4 regions of the Pseudobutyrivibrio sp. UC1225 genome follow, and region 1 is predicted to be linked to each of the others. Evidence: predicted binding sites of a transcription regulator. Region 1 holds the regulator's gene; each other region holds the start of a gene.
What was found. The regulator Rex, encoded in region 1, represses fermentation and respiration genes when NADH is low (regulators of the CRP and FNR family bind a similar motif). The targets are predictions, from matches to a motif close to ATTGTTAANTANTTAACAAT.
Positions count from the first base shown of each region.

Region 1 (6,337 bases):
TTTCGAAAACAATGAATTCTAACATCTTATATTTTACCATAATGACAAAGAAAAGACTAAACTTTATGAAGCTTAGTCTTTAAAATTCATAGATTATTCAGATTCATCTGAAGTTGCATCTTCAGAGTTATTAGATTCTTTTGTTTCCTTTGACACAGCCTCCAAATCCACATCTTCTAAATCAACGTTAGATAAATCAGCTACTTCAGCATCTGTCGATTTTTTGGGTGCAGCATCATCGATTTTATCATCGGCTATACCAATATAAAAGTCGCCATTTTGCATATCAAAGAGATTTAAAACTTCCATTCCAAATACATCATGCATATATGAATATATTTCTTTATTATTTATCTCTCGATTATGCTTTCTAATAACATTTTTTTTGAGCTGAACACGGATATCTTTTATCCAATTTGTGATTTCTTCAGCCTCTGAAGAATTAGTCCTAAGCTTATCATAACAAAAATCCATGGTTGCCATCATAAGCTCTCTGTTTACCTCATCAGTTTGGGCAGGTAAATCCTTCTGTTCGTCTTCGGCAGCAGCAATCCTCTCGTTACATTCTTCAAGAAGTCTTTTATCATCGTCAAGTTTCTTTGAAACCAAGTCAGAGGTGCCCTCCATATTTTCCATAACGGAAGCCATAAGACTTTCTTTTACTTTTTTTAAATCCTTTAATTCCTTTTTGAGCTCAGCATCTCTTTTGAGGAGCTCATTTTCTTTTGTTTCTAAATCTTTAACGGTATCAGGCTTGCCTCCTAAGGCAAAAAGCCTGTGCCATTTTTGATCTAAAATAAGCATTGGAACCTTGATTTTAGCAATTGCACTTTGAAAATCATGTTCTGCCATAAAATCACCTACTTATTTTGCTTGGTAATATTATATGATAACTGCATTAAGCTGTCAGAAAGATGAACATTTTCAATAACAACATCTGGAATATCATCCAAATCAACATGAGCAAAGTTCCAAATAGCGTGAACGCCAAGTGAAACCAGCTTTAAAGCTGTTGATTTTGCATTTGCCTTTGGAAGTGTGAGGGCTGCAATTTCAACATCATTATTCTTAATAAATTCTGGTAATTCATCAAGCATCTGGATAGGTAAATCCCTAACCATTTTACCTTTTAAATCAGGGTTTGTATCAAATAAACCGATAATCTTGAAACCAACTCGTTCAAATTTAACATATCCTGCAATAGCCTGGCCAAGATTACCAGCACCAATAACTATAACGTTATGAGTCTCATTAACACCAAGGATATTTCCAATTTCGTCATGAAGATAAGCTACATTGTAACCATAGCCCTGCTGGCCAAAGCCGCCGAAATTGTTAAGATCCTGTCTTATTTGAGATGCCGTAACGTGCATACGCTTGCTTAAATCATTTGAAGAAATGCGTTCAACACCATCATCTAGAAGCTCTCCTAAGTATCTATAGTATCTAGGAAGTCTCCTGATTACTGCCTGCGAAATCTGTTTGTCCAAAATAAACGCCTCCTAATAAAAGATTAATTTTATTATAGGGTTCGCAAAAAAGTTTGTCAACAAATTAACAATTTATACGCTATATACTACTGATTTCCTCCCACTGTTGGTATAGGTTATCAAGTTTAGCATTTATTTCGTTCTGTTTAGCAGTCAATTCATTTAATTTAGCTGAATTGGTCATATTCTCAGGCTTGATAAATTCCTCGTCTATAGAGGCTTTCTCAGCTTCAAGCTGTTCTATTTCTTCTTCAATCTTTGAAATACGATTCTGAAGCTTTCTTTTCTCTGCTTCGATACGCTTCTGTTCCTTGAAGTCCAGCTTTGCAGCTGTTTCTTCCTGATTTGTTCCAGAGCCCTGAGACACGCTTGATGTAGATGAATTGCCATATAACTGCTCTTTCTTGGCAATGTATTCATCATAGTTACCAAGATATTTTGTCAGTCCACCATTTGAAAGCTCCAAAATGGTATTGGCGGTTTTATTTACAAAATATCTATCGTGACTTACATATAAAAGAGTACCATCATATTCATTAAGCGCCTCTTCAAGCATCTGTTTTGAATCCATATCCAAGTGGTTGGTAGGCTCATCGAGAATCAGAAGGTTTGATTTTGAAAGCATAAGCTTTGCAAGAGATACTCTTCCTCGTTCACCACCTGATAAATCACTGATACGCTTGAAAACATCATCCTCAGTAAACATAAAGGCTGCTAAAGTGTTTCTAACCTTTGTTTCTGTAAGGAAAGGATAAGCATCGTGAAGCTCACTGAAAATTGTATTAGATTCAGTAAGTCCCTGCTGCTCCTGATCGTAGTAGCCTACAGTTACATTTGCACCAAAACGAATCTCACCGGATTCGAAATCAGTAAGACCATTTATACATTTTAAAATTGTAGTTTTGCCTGTACCGTTATCACCTAAGATAGCGATTCTATCGCCCTTATGGACGTCAAAAGATAAATCTGTAAAGATGTTTTTATCGTCATAAGATTTGGTTACATGGGAAAAATCAAGAACATCCTTACCGCTTTCTTTTTCAATCTCAAGAGTAAGACGCATTTTTGGTAAATCCTTATCAGGTGCATCCATTACATCCATTTTATCAAGAAGCTTTTTACGGCTTTCAGCTCTTTTGATAGATTTTTCTCTATTGTATGACTGAAGCTTTTCAATTACTGCCTTCTGATGTTCTATTTCCTTCTGCTGCTTTTCATAAGCATTTTCGTAGGAAATCTGAGCAAGCTCTTTCTGAGCAACAAAGGATGAGTAATTACCAGTATATACACTGGTTCTGCCGTAAGATAAATCAACTACATGGTCAGCGATTTTATCAAGGAAATATCTATCGTGGGCAACAATTACAACAGCACCTTTATAGGAAGCCAGATATCCTTCCAACCACATTATAGAATTTAAATCCAGGTGGTTTATAGGCTCATCAAGAAGAAGTAAATCTGGTGAAGATGCCAGCAATCGACCAAGACTTACTCTTGTTTTCTGACCGCCCGAGAGCTCATTCATACTTTTCGAAAGATCGTCACCCTCAAAGCCTAAACCTTTAAGAATACCTACAGCTTCAGAACGGAAGGTGTATCCTCCCTTTAAATCAAACTGATGCTGAAGCTTATGATAATCCTCCATAAATGCTTCCATCTCTTCATGAGAAAGCTGACTCATTTGCTGTTCCATTTCTGTCAGGCGCTTTTCCATTGAAAGAAGGTCTTCTCTGGCACCAAGAACAGTGTCTAATATATTGCTTCCGAAGGAATCCTCTTGATACTGAGCCAAGTAGCCCATTGTGGCATCTTTTTTTAAAGTAACTTCTCCGTCATCTGCTGGAAGTTCTCCGATTATAATTTTAAGGAGTGTTGATTTGCCGGTACCATTGTTTCCGACAATAGCAACCTTTGAACCTTCGTCTACTGTAAATGTAGCATCTTTAATTATTGAATCCTCGCCAAAGGATTTATAAATATGTGAAACATTAAGTAACATGATTTTTTCCTTAAAAAATGCGCCCGACAAAGAGCCAGGCGCATTAAAATAGCTAGCTAATTAGTTTTACTGTACGTCCTTGATAGAGAAGCTAATACGTCCCATCTTGTCCTTGCCAAGGCAAACAACCTTAACAGTATCGCCAAGTGTAAGAACATCTTCTACTCTATCAATTCTCTCCTTAGCAATCTTAGAAATGTGAACCATTCCTTCCTTGCCTGGAGCAAACTCGATGAATGCACCGAATTCTTTAATGCTGACAACCTTACCTGTAAGAATCTGATCCTTCTCGAAATCTGTAGTAATGATTTCAATCATCTTCTTAGCCTCATCCATCTTAGCAGCATCTGTACCGCAGATAGAAACGTTGCCTTCATCTGTAATATCAATCTTAACATCACATCTTGCAATGATTTCGTTGATTGTCTTTCCACGCTGTCCAACAACATCACCAATCTTCTCTGGATCGATAGAAAGCTGAATAATCTTTGGAGCGTACTCGCCAACCTGTGGACGTGGCTCAGCGATTGCCTTGCTCATGCAGTTGTCCATGATGAAGAATCTAGCTTCACGACAACGAGCGATAGCGCCCTCAACGATTGGACGTGTAAGACCGTGAATCTTAATATCCATCTGGATAGCTGTGATACCTTCCTTAGTACCAGTAACCTTGAAGTCCATATCTCCGAAGAAGTCCTCAAGACCCTGAATATCTGTAAGAAGTACGAAATCGTCATCTGTATCACCTGTAACAAGACCACAAGAGATACCAGCTACCATAGCCTTAAGTGGAACACCAGCAGCCATAAGTGACATACAAGATGCACATGTAGAAGCCATTGATGTAGAACCGTTTGACTCAAATGTCTCTGAAACGGCACGGATTGCATATGGGAACTCCTCTGGTGTAGGAAGTACAGGGAGAAGTGCTCTCTCTGCAAGTGCACCGTGACCAATCTCACGACGTCCTGGTCCTCTAGAAGGCTTTGTTTCACCTACTGAGTATGCAGGGAAATTGTAGTGGTGCATATATCTCTTCTCTGTAACGAAGGCATCAAGACCATCAATCTTCTGTGCCTCTGAAAGAGGAGCGAGTGTTACTACGTCACAAATCTGTGTCTGACCACGTGTGAACATTGATGAACCGTGAACACGTGGAATAATATCAACCTCAGCTGCAAGTGGACGAATCTGATCAAGCTGACGTCCATCTGGACGCTTATGATCCTTAAGAATCATCTTGCGAACTGTCTTCTTCTCGTACTGATAAATAGCCTCACCAAGAACTGCAAGCCATTCTTCATTCTCTGCAAAAGCTTCCTCAAGACGCTCTGTAATCTGACGAATATTCTCCTCACGAACCTGCTTCTCATCTGTGAATACAGCTTCCTCCATCTCTGTTGGAGGAACGATTTCTTTCATCTTAGCAAAAAGCTCTTCTGGAATAGCACATGATGTGTACTCGTGCTTTGGCTTACCACATTCCTTAACCATCTCATCGATGAAGTTGATGATTGTCTGGTTAACATCGTGGCACTTGTAGATAGCTTCAATCATCTTATCCTCAGGGATGATGTTAGCACCAGCCTCAATCATGATTACCTTTTCTCTTGTAGAAGCAACTGTAAGCTTAAGGTCGCCCTTATCCCACTGCTCCTGTGAAGGGTTAACGATTAACTCACCATCAACCATACCCATCTGTGTCATAGCACATGGACCATCAAATGGGATATCTGAAATACATGTTGAAATAGCAGCACCAAGCATAGCAACAAGCTCTGGACGGCACTGTGGGTCAACAGCCATAACCATATTGTTAAGTGTAACGTCGTTACGATAATCCTTTGGGAAAAGTGGACGCATAGGTCTGTCGATAACACGAGATGTAAGAACTGCGTTCTCAGATGCCTTACCTTCTCTCTTATTAAATCCACCTGGAATCTTACCTACTGCGTATGTCTTCTCTTCGAACTCTACTGAAAGAGGGAAGAAATCGATGCCATCACGTGGCTTATCAGATGCTGTAGCAGTTGAAAGAACTGTTGTATCACCATACTGAATAAATGCTGCTCCATTAGCCTGAGCTGCAACTCTGCCGATATCTACACGAAGTGTTCTACCAGCTAAATCCATTGTAAATGTCTTCATGGTTTTCTCCTTATAAACTTAAATTATATTAAGCTCTAACCCGAAACTACTGAAAATGAAGCGAACTTCTAGAACCTTGACTTATTATAAGTCTTTCGCTAACAAATTCAGTGGCTTCGGATTGGGCTCGAAAACTAAATCATAGAAAAATGAGCGGAGAATACACTCCGCTCGTATAGATTACTTTCTTAAGCCAAGACGCTCAATAATTGAACGATATCTCTCAATATCTGTGTTCTTAAGGTATGCAAGAAGGTTTCTTCTCTTACCAACCATCTTCATCATACCACGACGTGAATGATGATCACCTGGGTTAGCCTTAAGATGCTCTGTAAGCTCTGAGATACGAGCTGTAAGAACTGCAATCTGAACCTCTGGAGAACCTGTGTCACCAGCTGTTCTAGCGTACTCATTGATAATTGCCTGCTTCTTCTCTTTTGTAATCATTTTAATTACCTCCTAATAAAACTATTAATATGCCGTAACTAAGGAAAGGTCGGAGTGTCCAAAACCTGAGTTACAGTAAATCGTACTTTAGTATAATAGCACAGCCAGTAAAATATGTAAACAAAGAAAAAATCATAAACTAGCTTATATTAAAGCTGTACCATATCCTGAATGGCATATTCTGATATATTGCCTATTTTACCGCTATTTACATATATTGTAGAAAAATCATAATTCACTGCAAAATAAATAT
Region 1 covers NZ_FOVQ01000001.1:215,713-222,049, forward strand. The annotation lists gene BMZ41_RS01075 (hypothetical protein) at 94-852, opposite strand; gene BMZ41_RS01080 (redox-sensing transcriptional repressor Rex) at 861-1,493, opposite strand; gene abc-f (ribosomal protection-like ABC-F family protein) at 1,570-3,489, opposite strand; gene BMZ41_RS01090 (polyribonucleotide nucleotidyltransferase) at 3,556-5,637, opposite strand; gene rpsO (30S ribosomal protein S15) at 5,818-6,084, opposite strand; gene BMZ41_RS01100 (DUF4340 domain-containing protein) at 6,234-6,337, opposite strand, start outside.

Region 2 (6,337 bases), 350 kb from region 1:
CGGGCCTATCAATTGACTCCTAGCGCCAGCTAGGTGGATCGCCGCAACTAATCTTTTGCCTTCCACTGCAAAGGAGGCCTGACAGCCGATTAGAAATATAAGCATTCCATTTAAAGTAAATGTAGGTTCAAAAAGGATAAGTTAAATCGTACATCCCAGGTTAGGTAAAAGTCGGTATCTTGTACCTGCAATTATATTACAATATATTTGTGTCAAAATAAAGAACAGATTTTTCACAAAGTTATATTGAAGTCCTATATTCCAAAGATAAGCCCACCTCGTAACAATATGTCACAAGGTGGGTAAATTATTAGAATTTATAATTGTTAAGCTTCAAATTAGAGCTGTGGACCTGCAGAAACAAGTGCCTTACCAGCCTCATTTGTTGTGTACTTAACAAAGTTCTTGTTGAATCTAGCTGCAAGATCTTTTGCCTTCTCTTCCCACTCAGAAGCGTTAGCATATGTATCTCTAGGATCAAGAATCTTAGGATCAACACCTGGAAGCTCTGTAGGAACTTCGAAGTTGAACATAGGAATTGTCTTTGTTGGAGCATTCTTGATGTCACCGTTAAGGATAGCATCGATGATACCTCTTGTATCCTTAATTGTGATTCTCTTTCCTGTTCCATTCCATCCTGTGTTAACAAGGTAAGCCTTTGCTCCAGACTTCTCCATCTTCTTAACAAGCTCCTCAGCATACTTTGTTGGGTGAAGCTCAAGGAATGCCTGACCGAAGCAAGCGGAGAATGTAGGTGTAGGCTCTGTGATACCTCTCTCAGTACCAGCAAGCTTTGCTGTAAATCCTGAAAGGAAGTAGTACTTTGTCTGCTCTGGTGTAAGGATAGATACTGGAGGAAGTACTCCGAATGCATCTGCTGAAAGGAAGATTACGTTTTCAGCATCAGGACCAGCAGAAACCTTGTTTACCTCAGCTGCAATATTGTTGATGTGGTCGATTGGATAAGATACACGAGTATTCTCTGTAACGCTCTTGTCATCAAAATCAATCTTACCTGCGCCATCAACTGTTACGTTCTCAAGAAGAGCATCTCTTCTGATTGCGTTGTAGATATCTGGCTCAGACTCTTTATCAAGACCGATAACCTTTGCGTAGCAACCACCTTCGAAGTTGAATACGCCGTTGTCATCCCAGCCGTGCTCATCATCACCGATAAGACGACGCTTTGGATCTGTAGAAAGTGTAGTCTTACCTGTTCCAGAAAGACCAAAGAAGATTGCTGTGTGCTTTCCATCCATGTCGCAGTTAGCTGAGCAGTGCATTGAAGCAATACCCTTAAGTGGAAGGAAGTAGTTCATCATTGAGAACATACCCTTCTTCATCTCTCCGCCGTACCATGTATTGATGATAACCTGCTCACGAGTTGTAATATTGAAAGCTACACATGTCTCAGAATTAAGACCGAGCTCCTTGAAGTTTTCAACCTTAGCCTTTGATGCATTGTAAACTACGAAATCTGGCTCGAAGTTTGCAAGCTCCTCTGCTGTTGGCTTAATGAACATGTTCTCAACGAAATGAGCCTGCCAAGCAACCTCAACGATGAAACGAACTGCCATACGTGTGTCTTTGTTTGCGCCGCAGAATAAATCTACAACGTAAAGATCCTTGTTAGAAAGCTCCTTCTTAGCAAGGTCCTTTACCTTCTCCCAAACCTCTTCAGACATTGGATGGTTATCATTCTTATACTCTTCTGTTGTCCACCAAACAGTATCCTTAGAATTCTCATCCATAACGATGTACTTATCCTTAGGTGAACGTCCAGTGTAGATACCTGTCATAACGTTAACAGCGCCAAGCTCTGTTTCCTTACCTACTTCAAATCCCTCGTTTGAATCTGCGAGCTCTGCCTTGTAAAGATCCTCATAAGAAGGATTGTGAACAATGCTAGTAGTTCCTGTGATGCCATACTTTGTTAAATCAACATTAGCCATCTTGTCTTTACCTCACTTTTCTAAATAAATTTTTACTAGCTAACCCCTATAAAATAAAGGCTAAAAACTAATTTTCGCTAGTTATCATTCTAGACGTTACACAAATTATTGTCAATAAATTCACAAAAAAAGTGTTTTATGATTTGTACAATTTTTAAACATAAAATTAAGCAATTTGCTAACTATAAAATTTTTCTTAAATTTGCCTATTTCTCTTGCAAAATAACCTAAATAAATGTCACAATTAACCTTGTATATTTACACATATTTATGGTAGTATACATTAAATTGTAGTTTAGCACGCTAAAGTGCGAAATAGTTTTGAGGAGGACAATGTTACATGGTGATTGAGAATTACAGCGAGATAACTCCTGAATTGGAAAAGCTTGCGGAGCTTTCCAAAAAATCTTCATATATAGATCCAGAGTTGTACACTACTTATGATGTTAAAAGAGGTCTCCGTGACCTTAATGGTAAGGGTGTTCTTGTTGGTATCACAGAGATTTCTGAGGTTAATTCAAAGAAGTTTGTGGATGGTAAGGAAGTACCTTGCGACGGACAGCTTTTCTACCGTGGCTACAATGTACGTGACTTAGTTAAAAACCTTCCACAGGAGCAGCACTTTGGCTTTGAAGAGTGTGCATATCTTCTTTTATTTGGCACTCTTCCAACTACTGAGCAGCTCAACGAGTTTAAGGGGATACTGGCACATTACCGTTCACTCCCACAGAACTTTGTTCGCGACATGATTATGAAGAGCCCTTCAAAGGACATGATGAACTCACTTGCCCGTTCCGTCCTTGCTCTTTATTCATATGATGATTACGCTGATGATACATCAGAACCAAATGTTTTAAGACAGTGTTTGCAGCTCATAGCTAATTTCCCATTACTTTCGGTTTACAGCTACGCTGCCTATGATTATTACTATAATGAAAACTCACTTATCATTCATCAGCCTAGACCTGATTATTCTACAGCAGAGAACATTCTTCACTGCCTTAGACCTGATAGTAAATTCACTCCACTTGAAGCAAAGCTTCTTGATGTTGCTTTAATCCTTCATATGGAGCACGGTGGTGGTAACAACTCTACCTTTACTACTCACCTTGTATCATCTTCAGGTACAGATACATACGCTGCTATTGCTGCTGCCCTTGGTTCACTTAAGGGTCCAAAGCACGGTGGCGCCAATATCAAAGTTGTTAAGATGTTTGAAGATATGAAATCAGTCTTAAAGGATTGGGAAGACGAGGAAGAGGTTGGTAATTACCTTCGTGACCTTCTCCACGGCGAAGCCTTTGACCGACAGGGGCTTATTTATGGTATGGGACACGCTATCTATTCTGTTTCAGATCCACGTGCTCTTACCTTCCATTCCTTCGTAGAAGACCTTGCCATTGAAAAAGGCATGGAAAAGGAATATCGTCTTTACGAATTAGTTGCAAAGCTTGCTCCAAAGATTATTGCTGAGGAGAGAAAGATTTATAAAGGTGTTTCACCTAATGTGGATTTCTATTCTGGATTCGTATATCAGATGCTCGGCATTCCAGGAGAGCTCTTCACTCCTATCTTTGCCATCGCTCGTATCGCTGGCTGGAGTGCTCACCGCATGGAAGAGATTTGCCATAAGGGTAAGATTATGAGACCTGCATACATGACAGTATGCCAGCACAAGAAATACATTCCAATTGAAGAAAGAGTTTTGGATTAAAATGTTTAAGGATTCTAGCGTTTTGCTGGAATCCTTTTTTCTACCTGCTTGAAAATGGGACTGTGGCATGCCACCAGCCTTCAACACACATATATTGGGGGAATCTACAGTGTTTTTACAAAAAAGGAAATAACTACTCTTACAAGAGATTCATTTACGTAACAATGCTCAAATATATACTGTTTTTCCGTAATCAAAAATCCACATAATTTAACCAATATCCATTTATTCCAATATCCCCATTAAATACTACACATACAAAAGATTATGTTCCCGAAATAATACTCACTTTATCAAAACTCTACGTAACAAATGCATAAACCATACCATTTTTCCGTAAATCGCAGTTTTAGCACATATTTGCCCTAAATTTATGTATATCTATTCTCTGGGCTATGCCACAGTCCCATTTTCAAGCCTGCTTGATTACCTTATACCCATCTACAGGCAGTGGGTCAATGACGCGAAGCGCCGAAGGGTATCATTGATGCACTGCCTTGATGGGTATCCTGTAATCAGCAGGTTGAAAATAAAAAAGGACTTTAGCCATAAGCTAAAGTCCCTAGAAAACATCTCTTCCTTTCCTATTCCTCATCCTCTTCAACAAAAGGATTTATTGTTATCTCAAACCAGAAGGTTGCGCCCTGACCTTTTATAGAGAAGACACCATATTTAGCACCATGAAGCTCAAGTACATTCTTTACGATAGATAGCCCCAGGCCGGTACCCTGAATAGCTCGTTTATGAGCTGATGAATCTTTATAATATCTATCCCAAACGTATGGGATATCCTCCTGTTTAACTCCCTGTCCTGTATCCTTTACTTCTATTCGAAGCTTGTTGTCTATAACCTTTTGTATAACAGTTACTTTCTTGTCATCGCCCGTATAATTAATAGCGTTGTTTATAAGGTTATAAAGCACCTGATACATCTTCTGCTCGTCCGCATATACGATAACTTCATCATCATATATAAAATCAATAGTATATCCATCCACCTCGCGAAGCTTATTATATCGCTCCAAAACATGACGAATACTTTCAGTAATATTATAATCCTCAGGCTGAATAGTGATTGTACCTGCCTTAAGTTTTGAGATATCTAGCATGTCATTAACAAGACCTGAAAGTCTCTCCGTCTCATCAATAATAACCTGCACATTTTCCGGTGTGTTTTCTCCAGGAATATCACGCATTACCTCTGCATATCCCTTAATCATTGTAAGAGGTGTTCTCAAATCATGAGATACATTTGCTATCAATTCCTTTTGAAAGCTGTCGGCTTTTCCTAATTCGGATGTTGCATAATTTAAAGTATCTGAAAGCTCAGCCACCTCCATGTAATCATGTGAATTGAATTTAACAGAGTAATCTCCAGCAGCCAGCTTCTTTGCTCCATCATTAATTTTAATTATGGATTTTGACAGGCTTCGCGAAAGCATTACTGCCAATATAAAAGCAATAATAATTATAATAACTGAGATGTATTTCAGCTCAGCCTTTAGTGTACTAACGGTGGCATCCACTGGGGTCAAAACAGAATTAATCATTATGACCTGCTTAAAGCTACCTACATCGATTACTCGCACATAAATAACTGATTCGGCCATATCGTCTCCGATGTTCTGACGGAATTGTCCTGGCTCCTCTCTCTTTGGAGGTATCGTATATGCGATTCGTCCCGCGTTGGCATCCTCTTCTTCAGTAGGCTTTTCTATGCTATCAAGAACCTCTCGAATTTTGTTCTGCATCTCACTGCCCTTATATTCTATAACAGCCTCCCCACCATTGGCCACAGCCTCATCGTAGAAAATTTCGAAAAGAAACGGTGGCAATGAGGACATCTGTGAATTATAGATGTACTCTGCATTGTAGATAGAATTACCATCTTCATCAGTAATAAAAATTCCAAGATTATGGTTTGCTGCGATCTTTTCTATATCGTCAGAACAATCATCGTCACTATCATTGGACGATAAAAGCAATTCCTCTACATTGTTAAGAACAGTTTCTGTTTCCTGTCTTTTTATGATTTTATAGAAATCATCAAGGTAGACTATCTGAAAAAACCATAGTACTCCTAAAAGCACTATGGTAAAAATCAGGAATATTGAAAAGGTCTTCCATTTAATACTAATACGACTTTTTCTCAAAAGAATCCCTCCATTATTACGCTTCAAATCTGTAGCCAACGCCACGAAGGGTAATTAATAATTTTCTGTATTCGCCAAGACTGTTTCTAAGTAACTTAATATGGGTATCGAGCGTTCTGTCATCGCCATAATAGTCATATCCCCATACCTCAGTAATAAGTCTTTCTCTTTCGAGCGCAATATTCTTATTACGAACAAGATAAAAGAGAAGCTCATATTCCTTTGGAGACATTTCGATTCTCTTTCCATCTATAGAAACTGTACGAGCGGTAAAATTAATTTCCAATCCTTCGTATTTGAAAACATCCATAGCTGCTCCAGCGTCAGGTTTGCTGCGACTGGTAACAACATTCACGCGCATCATCAGCTCCTTTGGTGAAAATGGCTTAACCACGTAGTCATCAACTCCTGCTTCAAAGCCGTGAATTCTGTCGTACTCCTCACCTCTTGCTGAAAGCATAATAACTGGAATATCTTTTATCTTTTTTATTTCACTACATGCCGAAAAGCCATCTAAC
Region 2 covers NZ_FOVQ01000001.1:565,864-572,200, forward strand. The annotation lists RNA gene ssrS (6S RNA) at 1-165, opposite strand, end outside; gene pckA (phosphoenolpyruvate carboxykinase (ATP)) at 339-1,952, opposite strand; gene BMZ41_RS02665 (citrate/2-methylcitrate synthase) at 2,293-3,666, shown strand; gene BMZ41_RS02670 (sensor histidine kinase) at 4,251-5,819, opposite strand; gene BMZ41_RS02675 (response regulator transcription factor) at 5,836-6,337, opposite strand, start outside.
Region 2: a site for Rex is predicted at 2,060-2,079, ahead of pckA (phosphoenolpyruvate carboxykinase (ATP)). Genes of this name have one in related genera too.

Region 3 (6,337 bases), on a different contig from region 1:
ATGTTGAGAGAATTGCAGTAGAGTGCAAGCCAAAGATGATTATCGCTGGTGCATCAGCATACTGCCGCAAGATTGATTTCAAGCGTTTCAGAGAGATTTGTGATAAGGTTGGCGCTGTCCTTTTCGTAGATATGGCTCATATTGCAGGACTTGTTGCAGCAGGCGTACATGAGAGCCCAATCCCTTATGCAGATATTGTTACTACAACAACTCACAAGACTCTTCGTGGCCCTAGAGGCGGTATGATCATGGCAACAGCAGAGGCTAATGAGAAGTACAACTTCAACAAGGCTGTATTCCCAGGTATTCAGGGTGGTCCACTTATGCACGTACTTGCTGGTAAGGCAGTATGCTTTAAGGAAGCACTTGATCCATCCTTCAAGGAATATGGACAGCAGATTGTAAAGAATGCTCAGGCGCTTTGCAAGGGCTTACAGGATAGAGGTATCAAGATTGTTTCTGGCGGTACAGACAATCACCTTATGCTGGTAGACCTTACTCCATTTGAGCTTACAGGAAAGGTTGTAGAGAAACTTCTTGACGATGCTCACATCACAGCCAACAAAAATACTATTCCAAACGATCCTAAGTCTCCATTCGTAACTTCTGGTATTCGTCTTGGTACTCCTGCAGCTACAACACGTGGTCTTAAGGAGGAGGATTTCGATAAGGTAGCTGAGGCTATCGCCATCGTTATCAAGGAGCAGGAAGCTGGAGTAGAGAAGGCTCGCGCTATTATTAAGGAGCTTACAGACAAGTATCCACTTCCAGGTGAGGCGGAATTTAAAGCTGAATTATAATATTGGATTTAATGCACAATACGTGGCATAATACACAAGTTGTGTAAAAATACACTAAATATACATAAATACATTGATAGTTATTGACAATAATATTAATCTGTACTAACTTTTTATTTAGCGGTTTATACATGCTGGGGAGCATATACAGAAAGGGATTAATATTATGAAAAAAAGTGTATTTAGCCTTTTGTTAGGGGTGATTGTACTTTTTATGACAATCAGCCCTAATTTTATTGCTCAGGCACATGAGCTTGAGAATGAGGCAAAAGAAAATGTTGTTAAAAGTGTTACCTTTTTAGCAAACGGAAATCCAGTATCTGATGGGGATACGGTTTCATTAAATGATGAATTTCAGGTAGAGTACAGGCTTGAATCTCCACTTTACATGAATTATTCAGATGAGGATAAAGAAGAGGGGCATATTTATCTGGCTGAGGGAGATGTTGTTGATCTTCCATCGATAATGAGCACAGCCTTCGATTTATCTAACATAGAAGATTTTGATCTTAATCTTGATGATGGAACAAAATTTGGAACAGTAAGTGTTTCACCATCTGGAGAGGTTAAGCTTACAGTTACTTATTCAGAAAATAAGAATGTAAATGATGTTGTAGTTGGCCTTACCTTAGGCCTAGATTCAAAGGTGGTTAAGGATAAGCAGCAGTATACTTTCCAGATTCCAGGAATTGCCCCAAAGACTATAACAGTAGATATGGATGATGACCCAGCTATTCCAACACCAGATCAGCCTGAGGATAAGCTTACACTTTCCAAGGATGGCGGTGTATTTGGAGAAGATGGAACTGCTAGCTGGCAGATTAATCTTAAAAACAACGGCTCAGAGCTGACAGATGTTGTATTGTACGATTTCTTTACAACAGATAAGACCACTGACCTTGAGCTTGTTACAGACTCTTTAATCGTGAAGGATGAGGCTGGAAATATTCTCAAGGAAGGTGTTGATTATACTCTTTCTTATGAGAAGGGGCGCAATGGCAAATCTAAGGGTGGCCAGAAGTACAGCTGGAAAATAGAATTCGGAAATGTTTCGGGCAATCAGAATTACACTGTAAGCTATGACACCAAGATAAACGCTTACGATAATTTCATCGAAAATAACCACACTATCCCTGTTAATAAGGCATGGGCAGAATACAGCTATCTTGATGGGGAAGAGCCTGTATTTATAAAGGGCATAACAGTTGAAAAAAAGGGTACTGGAAAGAATATTGTAGGCAATTCTGTACTTAATAAATATGCTTTGTCTTCAGACCCTGGTAAGCGTCAAATTTCATGGCAAATAGTTGCAAATAGAAACTTTAGAGAGCTTACCAACGCATCACTGACAGAAAAAATCGGTGAAGGCCAAAGGCTTGTAGAGGTTACATCTGTTAGAGTTAACGACAGTAAATGGAAGGTGTTGGCTAGAAATATTCAGCCTGTAAAGGTTTCTGATAATGAATACAGATTTGATTTCGGTGATTTGCTAAATGGTAATATGGCCGTTATCAATGTGGTTACTGAGATTACCGACGAAGAGGCTCCTGCATGGGAGGCTTCAAATCGTGAAAAGATATATAAGAATTATGCAATTTTGGATTCTGATCAACACAGTGGACTGACCTTTGCTGCAAGTACAAGGTGCAAATGGAACACTAAGATTTTACAGAAGAGTGGAAAAGTAAACGAAGCAAATAACAGCATTGAGTATAAAGTAGTAATTAATGCAGCAGGACAGACTCTTCCTGATAGATTAGAGCTTAAGGATACACTAGGAAAGAGCCTTACATTTGATCAGGATTCAGTGAAGCTTTATTTCGGACAGGTTAATTCTTCCACCAAGGAAGTAGAGCCAGGTGAGCTTATCGCCAGTGGCTACACAAAACAGTTCTCCATCGAAGGGGATAATCAGGTACTTACCTTAATTGCTCCAGAGTTTAAGGAGAACAATTATACTTATGTTCTTACTTACACTGTTACTCCTAAGGAAATTGTTAAAGATGGTGATTACACCAACAGCATTCAGCTTTTAGGTTACGGTGAGGAAGAAATTCAGAGAGTTGAGGAGACTATAGCTTATAAGAATTTTGGCGGAGGCTGGGCTGAGGATCCAAAGAAGCCATCTAAGACAGAACCTACACCAACACCAGTTGTAACACCTACACCAACACCACAGCCATCCTCTAATTCTTCTAATGGAAGTGGAAGTGGTTCATCGTCTTCATCAGGTTCATCCAGCTCGTCATCAGATGATCCAAATAAAGTAGTAGGCTACGGCGAGACTGTTATTTCAATTGGTTCAGATATGGTTCCTGGGGCTGCTATCGGAGGAACTGATACTGATACAATAAATGCTGGTAGTAGCTTGGCTAAAACAGGCGGTTTCATTGGTACAGTTGCAGGTTATCTTGCAGGTATCCTTCTCATTGTAGGTGGATGCATAATTGCTTTTGGCGGAAGAAAAAAAGCAGGTAATGAAAAATAAATCAATTATAAAATTAGTAGTTGGGATTACTCTGATTTCAATAGGGTTTGGGCTTATCCTAAGCTCAGTGCTTGTGAATGTAAAACAGCATATTGAGCAGGATAAGCTTATAGTTGAGTTCAAGGAGGCAATTGAAGCCTCAGAGACTCAGGAAGAAGCCTTTACAGAACCTACGTTGAATAATCCAGCCATCGAAGGAGATGTTCTATATAATTTAAGGATTCCATCAATAGAATCTGAAAATCCGGTCCGCGAGGGAATCAGCAAGGGTGTACTTGCTGATTCTCTCGGACACGAACCGGGGACAGCTTATATTGGTGAAAAGGGCAACTGTGTCATTGCCGGCCACAGAAATTACACCTTCGGAAAGTTTTTCAATCGTCTGGATGAGGTTCAGGTGGGAGACGAGATTTACGTTGATACCAAAACAGGTACACGTAAGTATATTGTTAAAGAAATAAAGGTTGTTGAGCCAGAGGATGTTTCTGTTTTGGAGTCGACTGATGAGGAGCAACTTACTTTATACACATGCACTCCAATTTATGTAGCAACACATCGACTTGTTATCATTGCAGATCCCGTTTGACACTTTCCACAGATTTTTCATACAGTTGTTGTATACTATTCCTATATTGAATAGGTGCATTCCAAAAGATAATACACACCTGTGTATTAATGGCGTTTTGTACTAGAATTTATACGGACTTAAGACACGAAACCTAATTGACATTTTTTTATCAATTAGGTTATATTTATATTCAGAGGAAACTCTAATTAGTCGTTGGAGTTTACTTAAACGAGGTTTATTACACACTCATTTAATTGCGTGGAGGAATAAATGGAAGACTATAAAGTAATAGAAGTAAAGCAGAGCATCTTTGAAGATAACGATGCAGATGCTGAGAAGCTTAGGGGCGAGCTTAAAGCTCAGAAGACATTTTTAGTTAATCTTATGTCTGCTCCAGGCTCAGGAAAGACCACCACTTTATGCCAGACAATCTCACGTCTTAAGGACGAGATGCAAATCGGCGTAATGGAGGCTGATATTGATTCTGATGTGGATGCTGCCACTATTCAAAAAGCTGGCGCTCGCGCAATTCAGATACACACAGGAGGCATGTGCCATTTGGATGCCGATATGACCCGTCAGGGACTTAAGGAGTTTGGCACAGAAGATTTAGATCTTGTCTTTCTGGAAAACGTTGGAAATTTGGTTTGTCCAGCGGAATTCGATACAGGTTCATTGAAGAATGCTATGATTCTCTCAGTTCCAGAGGGAGACGACAAGCCACTTAAGTACCCACTGATGTTTTCAGTATGTGATGTGGTGCTTATCAACAAATGTGACACCCTGCCGGTGTTCACGGAGTTCTCAAAAGAGGCTGTAAAAGAAAGAATTCACAAGTTAAATCCAAATGCAAAAGTCATATTTGTTTCGGCAAAAACTGGCGATGGCTTTGATGAATGGGTTGACTGGTTGAGGGGCCAAGTGAATTCTTTCGTTAATGATTAGTCTTTTTGAGGTTGAGTATAAATAGTTTAGTAAGGTTTTAGTTAAAAGGAGGAAATAAATAATATGGGTATGGGACCAGACCGTTTAGGAGATTTTTATCCAGATTGGGTAAATGAGTTAAAAGATGAGGATCTCCGTCCAGAGATTCTTCAGCTTGGTAAGGTAATCACAGACCGTGCAAAGATTAAGCTTGGTCTTCAGAAGATTACAAAGTACGATCCAGAGTACTGGGCTGTAGCAAACCTTGCACCTACAAAGGAGATCGCTGAGCTTGCACTTCAGATGGGTGGCATCAGAAAGCCTAAGACATTCAAGCAGATGCTTGAAATCACAGGTCTTGATGAGAAGACTCTTGAGGAGAGATTAGAGCAGGCTAGCTACACAGGTCTTTTAGAGTGGAACTATGAGAATGAAGCTCATGAGAAGCAGTGGGTTCTTCCAATGTTTGTTCCAGGTTCTGCTGAGTTCTCTAATATGAACAGAGATGTTCTTAAGGAGCACCCAGAGATGGGACGCTTCTTTGAACGTATGAGCCGTCTTCCACTTGAAGGGCTTACACATATGGTACCACCAGGAGGCGCTGGTGTAGGTATGCATGTTATCCCTGTAGAGGAAGCTATCGGCATGGATCAGGAAGCAATTGGACTCGAGAAGATTTCTTACTGGCTCGATAAGTACGAAGGAAAGTATGCAAAGTCTCCATGTTCATGCCGTCTTTCGAGACAGACATATAATGAAGGTTGTGCAGATGATCCAGAGGGTTGGTGTATCGCCGTTGGTGATATGGCTGACTATGTTGTTGAGACAAACAAGGGTGGCGTTTATATCACTAGAGAAGAGGCTCTTGATATTTTCAAGCAGGCTGAGGAGAACGGTTTTGTTCACCAGATTACTAATATCGATGGCGAGAACAAGATTTTCGCTATCTGTAACTGTAATGTAAATGTATGTTACGCACTTCGTACATCACAGCTTTTCAATACTCCTAACATGTCACGTTCAGCATATGTTGCTCACGTTACAGCCGAGGATTGTGTTGCTTGTGGTAAGTGTGTTGAGAATTGTCCAGCAGGTGCTGTTAAGCTTGGTCAGAAGCTTTGCACAGCTGATGGAAAGCAGGTTGAGTATCCAAAGCACGTTCTTCCAACAGAGAAGAAGTGGTCTACAGACGAGTGGGATGACGATTACAGAGACAACAATAGAATTAACTGCTATGAGACAGGTACAGCTCCATGTAAGACAGCTTGCCCAGCTCATATTGCTATCCAGGGTTACCTTCGTATGGCTGCTCAGGGACGTTACAAGGAAGCTCTTGCTCTTATTAAGCAGGACAATCCACTTCCAGCTATCTGCGGTCGTGTATGTAACAGACGTTGTGAGGCAGCTTGTACAAGAGGTACAGTTGATGAGGCTATCGCAATTGATGAGGTTAAGCGTTTCTTAGCTGAGATGGATCTCAAGGCTGAGACAAGATATATTCCAAAGAAGATTGTTCCTTCACAGAAGGGCGAGTTCAACGAGAAGATTGCTATCATT
Region 3 covers NZ_FOVQ01000002.1:139,974-146,310, forward strand. The annotation lists gene glyA (serine hydroxymethyltransferase) at 1-800, shown strand, start outside; gene BMZ41_RS03580 (collagen binding domain-containing protein) at 967-3,288, shown strand; gene BMZ41_RS03585 (class D sortase) at 3,278-3,874, shown strand; gene hypB (hydrogenase nickel incorporation protein HypB) at 4,127-4,801, shown strand; gene BMZ41_RS03595 (FAD-dependent oxidoreductase) at 4,871-6,337, shown strand, end outside.
Region 3: a site for Rex is predicted at 4,011-4,030, ahead of hypB (hydrogenase nickel incorporation protein HypB). Genes of this name have one in related genera too.

Region 4 (6,337 bases), on a different contig from region 1:
TTTGAAGGATGAACTTACTGTTAAGAATGTTGAGGTTCTAAGAGTGTTCCTGGAAGAGAATGCCAATAGAATTGTGACTCTTTATCAGCAGAGAGACAAGGCTGCAAAACGATACTATGAGAAAATGTTTGCTGGCTGTCAAAAAGCACTCCTGGTGGATATTGGCTGGGCTGGTAGTGGTGCCATAGCTATTCGCCGTTTGTGCCGCGAAAAGTGGGATATTCCTTGCGACATCGTAGGCATGATTGCGGGTACCAACACGGTTCATAATGCTGAACCTTATCAGACAGAAACCTTCCTTCAAACAGGCGTAATGAACGCTTATCTATATTCTCAGAGCTTTAATCGTGACCTGTTGAAAAAGCATGATCCGTCAAAGGATTATAACGTTTTCTGGGAATTAATTCTTGGCTCTCCTACAAAGCAATTTAAGGGCTTTAAATTGTTGGAGAATGGTTCGATAGGTTATGATTTTGGAGATTACGATGATAATCTTGATGGCATAAAAGAAACCCAACAGGGAATCTTTGATTTTTGTAAAGACTACCTTGCCTCCTTTGGTTCACCAGAGAATGGTCTATATAAACAGCTGTATAGAATCAGCGGTAGAGATGCATATTCACCATTAATTGCTGCATCTGGAAACAAAGAAGTATATCTTAAAACTATACGAGATAAATTTAAATTGGAACCAAATGTCGTATAAAAATTTATCAACACCGTGTGTCAAATCGGACACATGGTGTTTTTTATATAAATGATACTAAATCGGTAGGAAAGCAACAGAAAATTTTCGTTTCTGAAAGTTCTGTTAAATATTTATTAATAGAAGGTTAATCTTTGGTATAACTACTGTGAACTTCCGTTTTTAAGCTATTTCACATGCTATTCTTTGTAAAAGAACTATTATTTATCCCCCTGTAGTTTGGGAGGAACAGGTTATGTGGAATAAGCTATTTAAAAAGAAAAATTTACGCTCATTATTAGGCGGTACTCTCATTGCAAGTATTATTATTTTTAGTGCGGTGGGAGCCATTAAAAGCTATCTTGATTCATCCTATTTACTTAGTATCAAGGAAGATGCTGTGCCTTTGGCAATGCAGGGAATTTACAAGTATTGTCCAACCAGCATAAACGGACAGGTACTGTATTGTTCTAATCAGGCGACGCCCGGAGAGGTAAAGGATGGCATATGCTTTAATGAAACTAAAGTCATGTCTACCACGGCAGGTTCGTGGGATTCTGTGCAGGTATGCGATCCCTCTGTTGTAGAAGGTAACTTTATTTATATGGGAAAACCGTATAAGTATTTGATGGCATATTTAGGCTGTGCCACATATGATTGCACCGCTAATGAAATTGGCTTTGCAGTATCAAATAATCTGGCAAGCTGGCGTAAAACTGGACGTGTAGTAGAAGCTATCAGAGATGGACACTGGGGCGTAGGTCAGCCATCGTTGATAAACTATAACGGTATAATTTATCTGTTCTATACCAGCGGAACTGTATCCCAGACCACAACCTTTGTAGAACAACTAGACTGCACTGATTTAGGAAATGTACAGCATCTTGGAAAGAAACAGATTACATGCAGCTATGACTTTATAAGCAACGCTGATTTTGCCTTTACAGATGATGCATTATATATGACCTGTGACACACATCCTTTCCCTGGTGGAGCTTTGAACTTTATATCTGGAACACAATCAGTTTATATGGCGCCATGGAATGGAACCTTCGAATCACTAGATAGCTTGGCATGGGATAGAATAGCATTGATTGGAGCAGAGACTACCGGTCATGGACGTAATCACAATGGCTGCTTCTCTAGAGATGGTTCGGGAAGACTGGCAGCAAGGGTATTATATGTATCAACAGCAGATGAGATAGGAACCTGGAGTCAAAATCTGTTTACTTACAGATTTACGGCGGTGGCCTTTTAAATGGCTTGTTAAGAATTTAACGTAAATTTTCATACGTATAGACACAATTTGGAAACCGTAGATATATACTGCGGTTTCCATTTTTGCGTAAAATCAAGGTTTTTTGATAATTATTTAACGAGCGGAGTGTGAGAATTGAACGAATAGAATTGATATATTCTGAAAATAACTTATTCTGTGATTATTCTGTGAAAATTTTTATTTGAAAATGTGTCTCACATATGATAAGATTTTACCATCGACGGCGTATTGAGGTTTATTTTTTTTGTCCGAGCTCGTTAAAAAATTAACAGTTTGAGTAGTGCTAAATTGTACAAAATGCACAAGCTGGTAATAAAAGGAGCTGAGATATTTAAAAGTAATGCCCGCAATCGACCGAAAACAAACAAAAAGTATTTCTTAAAAAGGAGAAAGAAAAACATGGGAAAAAAAGTAGTTATTGCTAGCGCATGTAGAACAGCCATTGGTACAATGGGCGGATCACTTAGCAACACTCCAGCAGCAGACTTAGGTGCTATCGTAATTAAGGAAGCAGTTAAGAGAGCTGGTATCAAGCCAGAGGACGTAGATCACGTATACATGGGTTGCGTTATCCAGGCAGGTCTTGGACAGAACGTTGCTCGTCAGGCTACATTAAAGGCTGGTCTTCCAAATGAAGTAACAGCAGTTACAACAAACGTTGTTTGTGGTTCTGGTCTTAACTGTGTTAACCAGGCAGCACAGATGATTATTGCAGGTGATGCAGACGTAGTAGTAGCAGGTGGTATGGAGAACATGTCATTAGCTCCATTCGCACTTCCAAATGGTCGTTATGGTTATAGAATGACATGGCCATCAAACAGCCAGGGTGCTTTAGTAGATACAATGGTAAAGGATGCTCTTTGGGATGCATACAATGATTACCATATGATTAAGACAGCTGATAACGTAGCTGAGCAGTGGAAGCTTACAAGAGAAGAGCTTGATGAGTTCGCTGTTAACTCTCAGAACAAGGCTTGCGCAGCTATCGAAGCTGGTGCATTCAAGGATGAGATTGTTCCTGTAGAAATCAAGAAGAAGAAGGAAACAATCGTATTCGATACAGACGAAGGCCCAAGACCTGGTACAACAATCGAAGGTCTTGCTAAGCTTAAGGCTCTTTATCCAGACGGAGTTGTTACAGCTGGTAATGCTTCAGGTATCAACGATGGTGCAGCTGCACTCGTAGTTATGTCTGAGGAGAAGGCTAAGGAGCTTGGTGTTAAGCCACTCGTTACATTCGTAGCTGGTGCTCTTGGCGGATGCGCTCCAGAGATCATGGGTGTTGGTCCTGTTCCAGCAACAAAGAAGGCTCTTGCTAAGGCTGGTCTTACAATCAATGATCTTGATGTATATGAGGCTAACGAGGCATTTGCAGCACAGTCTGTAGCAGTTGGTAAGGAGCTTGGCTTCGATCTTAACAAGCTCAATCCAAACGGTGGTGCTATCGCTCTTGGACATCCAGTTGGAGCTTCAGGTGCTCGTATCCTTGTAACTCTTATTTACGATATGATTCACAACCCAGAGTACAAGAAGGGTCTTGCTACTCTTTGCATCGGTGGTGGTATGGGATGTGCTACTATTATCGAGAAGTATGAAGGTTAATTTAGAAAGTATTTAATTTTAAATATACGGAGGACATTAAAATGAAGGTAGGCGTAATTGGCGCAGGTACAATGGGCCAGGGCATTGCTAAGGCATTCGCTCAGGTTGATGGCTATGAAGTAGCTCTTTGCGATATTAAGCAGGAGTGGGCTGAAGGCGGAAAAGACAAGATTGCTAAGGGTTATGCAAGACTTGTTGAAAAAGGAAAGATGGAGCAGGCAGCAGTAGATGCTATCCTCGCTAAGATCACACCAGGTCTCAAGGAGAACCTTTGCAAGGATTGTGACCTTATCGTTGAGGCTGCTTTCGAGAATATGGAAGTTAAGAAGACAACATTCAAGGAGCTTGATGAAATTGCTAAGCCAGAGTGCATCTTCGCTTCAAACACATCTTCACTTTCAATCACAGAGATTGGTAACGGTCTTAACCGTCCAATGATTGGTATGCACTTCTTCAACCCAGCTGACAGAATGAAGCTTGTTGAGGTTATCGCTGGTGTTAACACACCTGCTGAGACAGTAGATGCTATCAAGAAGATTTCTGAGGAGATCGGAAAGACTCCTGTACAGGTTAACGAGGCTGCTGGTTTCGTAGTAAACCGTATCCTTATCCCAATGATCAACGAAGCTGCTTTCATCAAGATGGAAGGTGTTTCTGATATCGCTGGTATCGATGCTGCTATGAAGCTCGGTGCTAACCACCCAATGGGACCACTTGAGCTCGGCGATTTCATCGGTCTTGATATCTGCCTTGCAATCATGGACGTTCTTTACAACGAGACAGGTGACAGCAAGTATCGTGCTTGCCCACTTCTTCGTAAGATGGTTCGTGGTGGTAACCTTGGATGCAAGTCTGGTAAGGGATTCTACGTATACAACGCAGATCGTACTAAGACAGCAGTTGATGCACAGTAATTAAAAAAAAGGAGATTCAGATCATGGATTTTACATTAGATAAGAAGCATGAGATGGCTAGACAGTTGTTCAGAGAGTTCGCTCAGAACGAAGTTAAGCCAATGGCTCAGGAAATTGATGAGACAGAGCAGTTCCCACGTGAAAACGTAGAGAAGATGATGAAGTACGGTTTCATGGGTATTCCAATTCCAAAGGAGTACGGCGGACAGGGCTGTGACGTTCTTACATACGTTATGTGCGTAGAGGAGCTTTCAAAGGTTTGCGGTACAACAGGTGTTATCGTTTCTGCACATACATCACTTTGCTGCGATCCTATCCTCACATACGGTACAGAGGAGCAGAAGCAGAAGTACTTAGTACCACTTGCAAGTGGTAAGAAGCTTGGTGCTTTCGCACTTACAGAGCCAGGTGCTGGTACAGATGCACAGGGCGCTCAGTGTAGAGCTGACGAAGATGGAGATTCTTGGGTACTTAACGGTTCTAAGTGCTTCATCACAAACGGTAAGGAAGCTGATGTTTACATCGTATTCGCTGTAACAGATATCGTTGAGGATGCTAAGGGACGTAAGTCTAAGAAGTTCTCAGCTTTCATCGTTGAGAAGGATACACCTGGATTTACATTCGGTACAAAGGAGAAGAAGATGGGTATCCGTGCTTCTTCTACATACGAGCTTATCTTCCAGGATTGCCGTATTCCAAAGGAGAACCTCCTCGGCGCAAGAGGCAAGGGCTTTGGTATCGCTATGCACACACTTGATGGTGGACGTATTGGTATCGCTGCTCAGGCACTTGGTATTGGCGAAGGTTCAATCGATGCAACAATCGAGTTCGTAAAGGAAAGAAAGCAGTTTGGTCGTCCAATCGCTGCATTCCAGAACACAGCATTCCAGCTTGCTGATATGAAGGCTCGTATGGATGCTGCTAAGTATCTTGTATACAACGCTGCTTGCACAAAGGACGTTTATACACAGGATCACAAGACAAGCTACTCTATCGAGGCAGCTGAGGCTAAGCTTTTCGCAGCTGAGGCAGCTATGGCTGTTACTACAAAGGCTGTACAGCTTCACGGTGGTTACGGTTATACAAGAGAGTACGATGTTGAGCGTATGATGCGTGATGCTAAGATCACAGAGATCTACGAAGGTACATCTGAGGTTCAGAGACTTGTTATCTCTGGCGCTATGCTTAAATAAGATTGTTTATTATCGTGTAAATAAAAGGAGATTAAATACATGAATATCGTAGTATGTATTAAACAGGTTCCTGACACAAAGGGCGGCGTAAAGTTTAACCCAGATGGAACTCTTGATAGAGCATCAATGCTCGCAATTATGAATCCAGATGATAAGGCAGGTCTTGAGGCTGCTCTTAGAATTAAGGATGAGACAGGCGCAAAGGTTACAGTTCTTACAATGGGACTTCCAAAGGCTGATGATATGCTCCGCGAAGCACTTGCTATGGGTGCTGATGAGGCAGTTCTTGTTACAGATAGACGCCTTGGTGGTGCTGATACTTGGGCTACATCTTCAACAGTTGCAGCAGCAGTTAAGAAGCTTGATTATGACCTCATTATCACAGGTCGTCAGGCTATCGATGGTGATACAGCTCAGGTTGGTCCACAGATCGCTGAGCACCTTGCACTTCCAGTTATCTCTTATGCAGAGGATATCAAGGTTGAAGGCAACAGCGTAATTGTTAAGCGTCAGTATGAAGACAGATATCATGAAGTAAAGGCTCAGATGCCATGTCTTATTACTGCACTTTCAGAGTTAAATGAGCCACGTTACATGACTCCAGGCGGCATCTTTGATGCATATGACAAGGAAGTTACTGTATGGGGCCGTGATGATCTTACAG
Region 4 covers NZ_FOVQ01000005.1:84,895-91,231, forward strand. The annotation lists gene BMZ41_RS08145 (HAD family hydrolase) at 1-706, shown strand, start outside; gene BMZ41_RS08150 (glycoside hydrolase family protein) at 942-1,943, shown strand; gene BMZ41_RS08155 (acetyl-CoA C-acetyltransferase) at 2,364-3,566, shown strand; gene BMZ41_RS08160 (3-hydroxyacyl-CoA dehydrogenase NAD-binding domain-containing protein) at 3,608-4,480, shown strand; gene BMZ41_RS08165 (acyl-CoA dehydrogenase) at 4,504-5,673, shown strand; gene BMZ41_RS08170 (electron transfer flavoprotein subunit beta/FixA family protein) at 5,713-6,337, shown strand, end outside.
Region 4: a site for Rex is predicted at 2,218-2,237, ahead of BMZ41_RS08155 (acetyl-CoA C-acetyltransferase). Genes of this name have one in related genera too.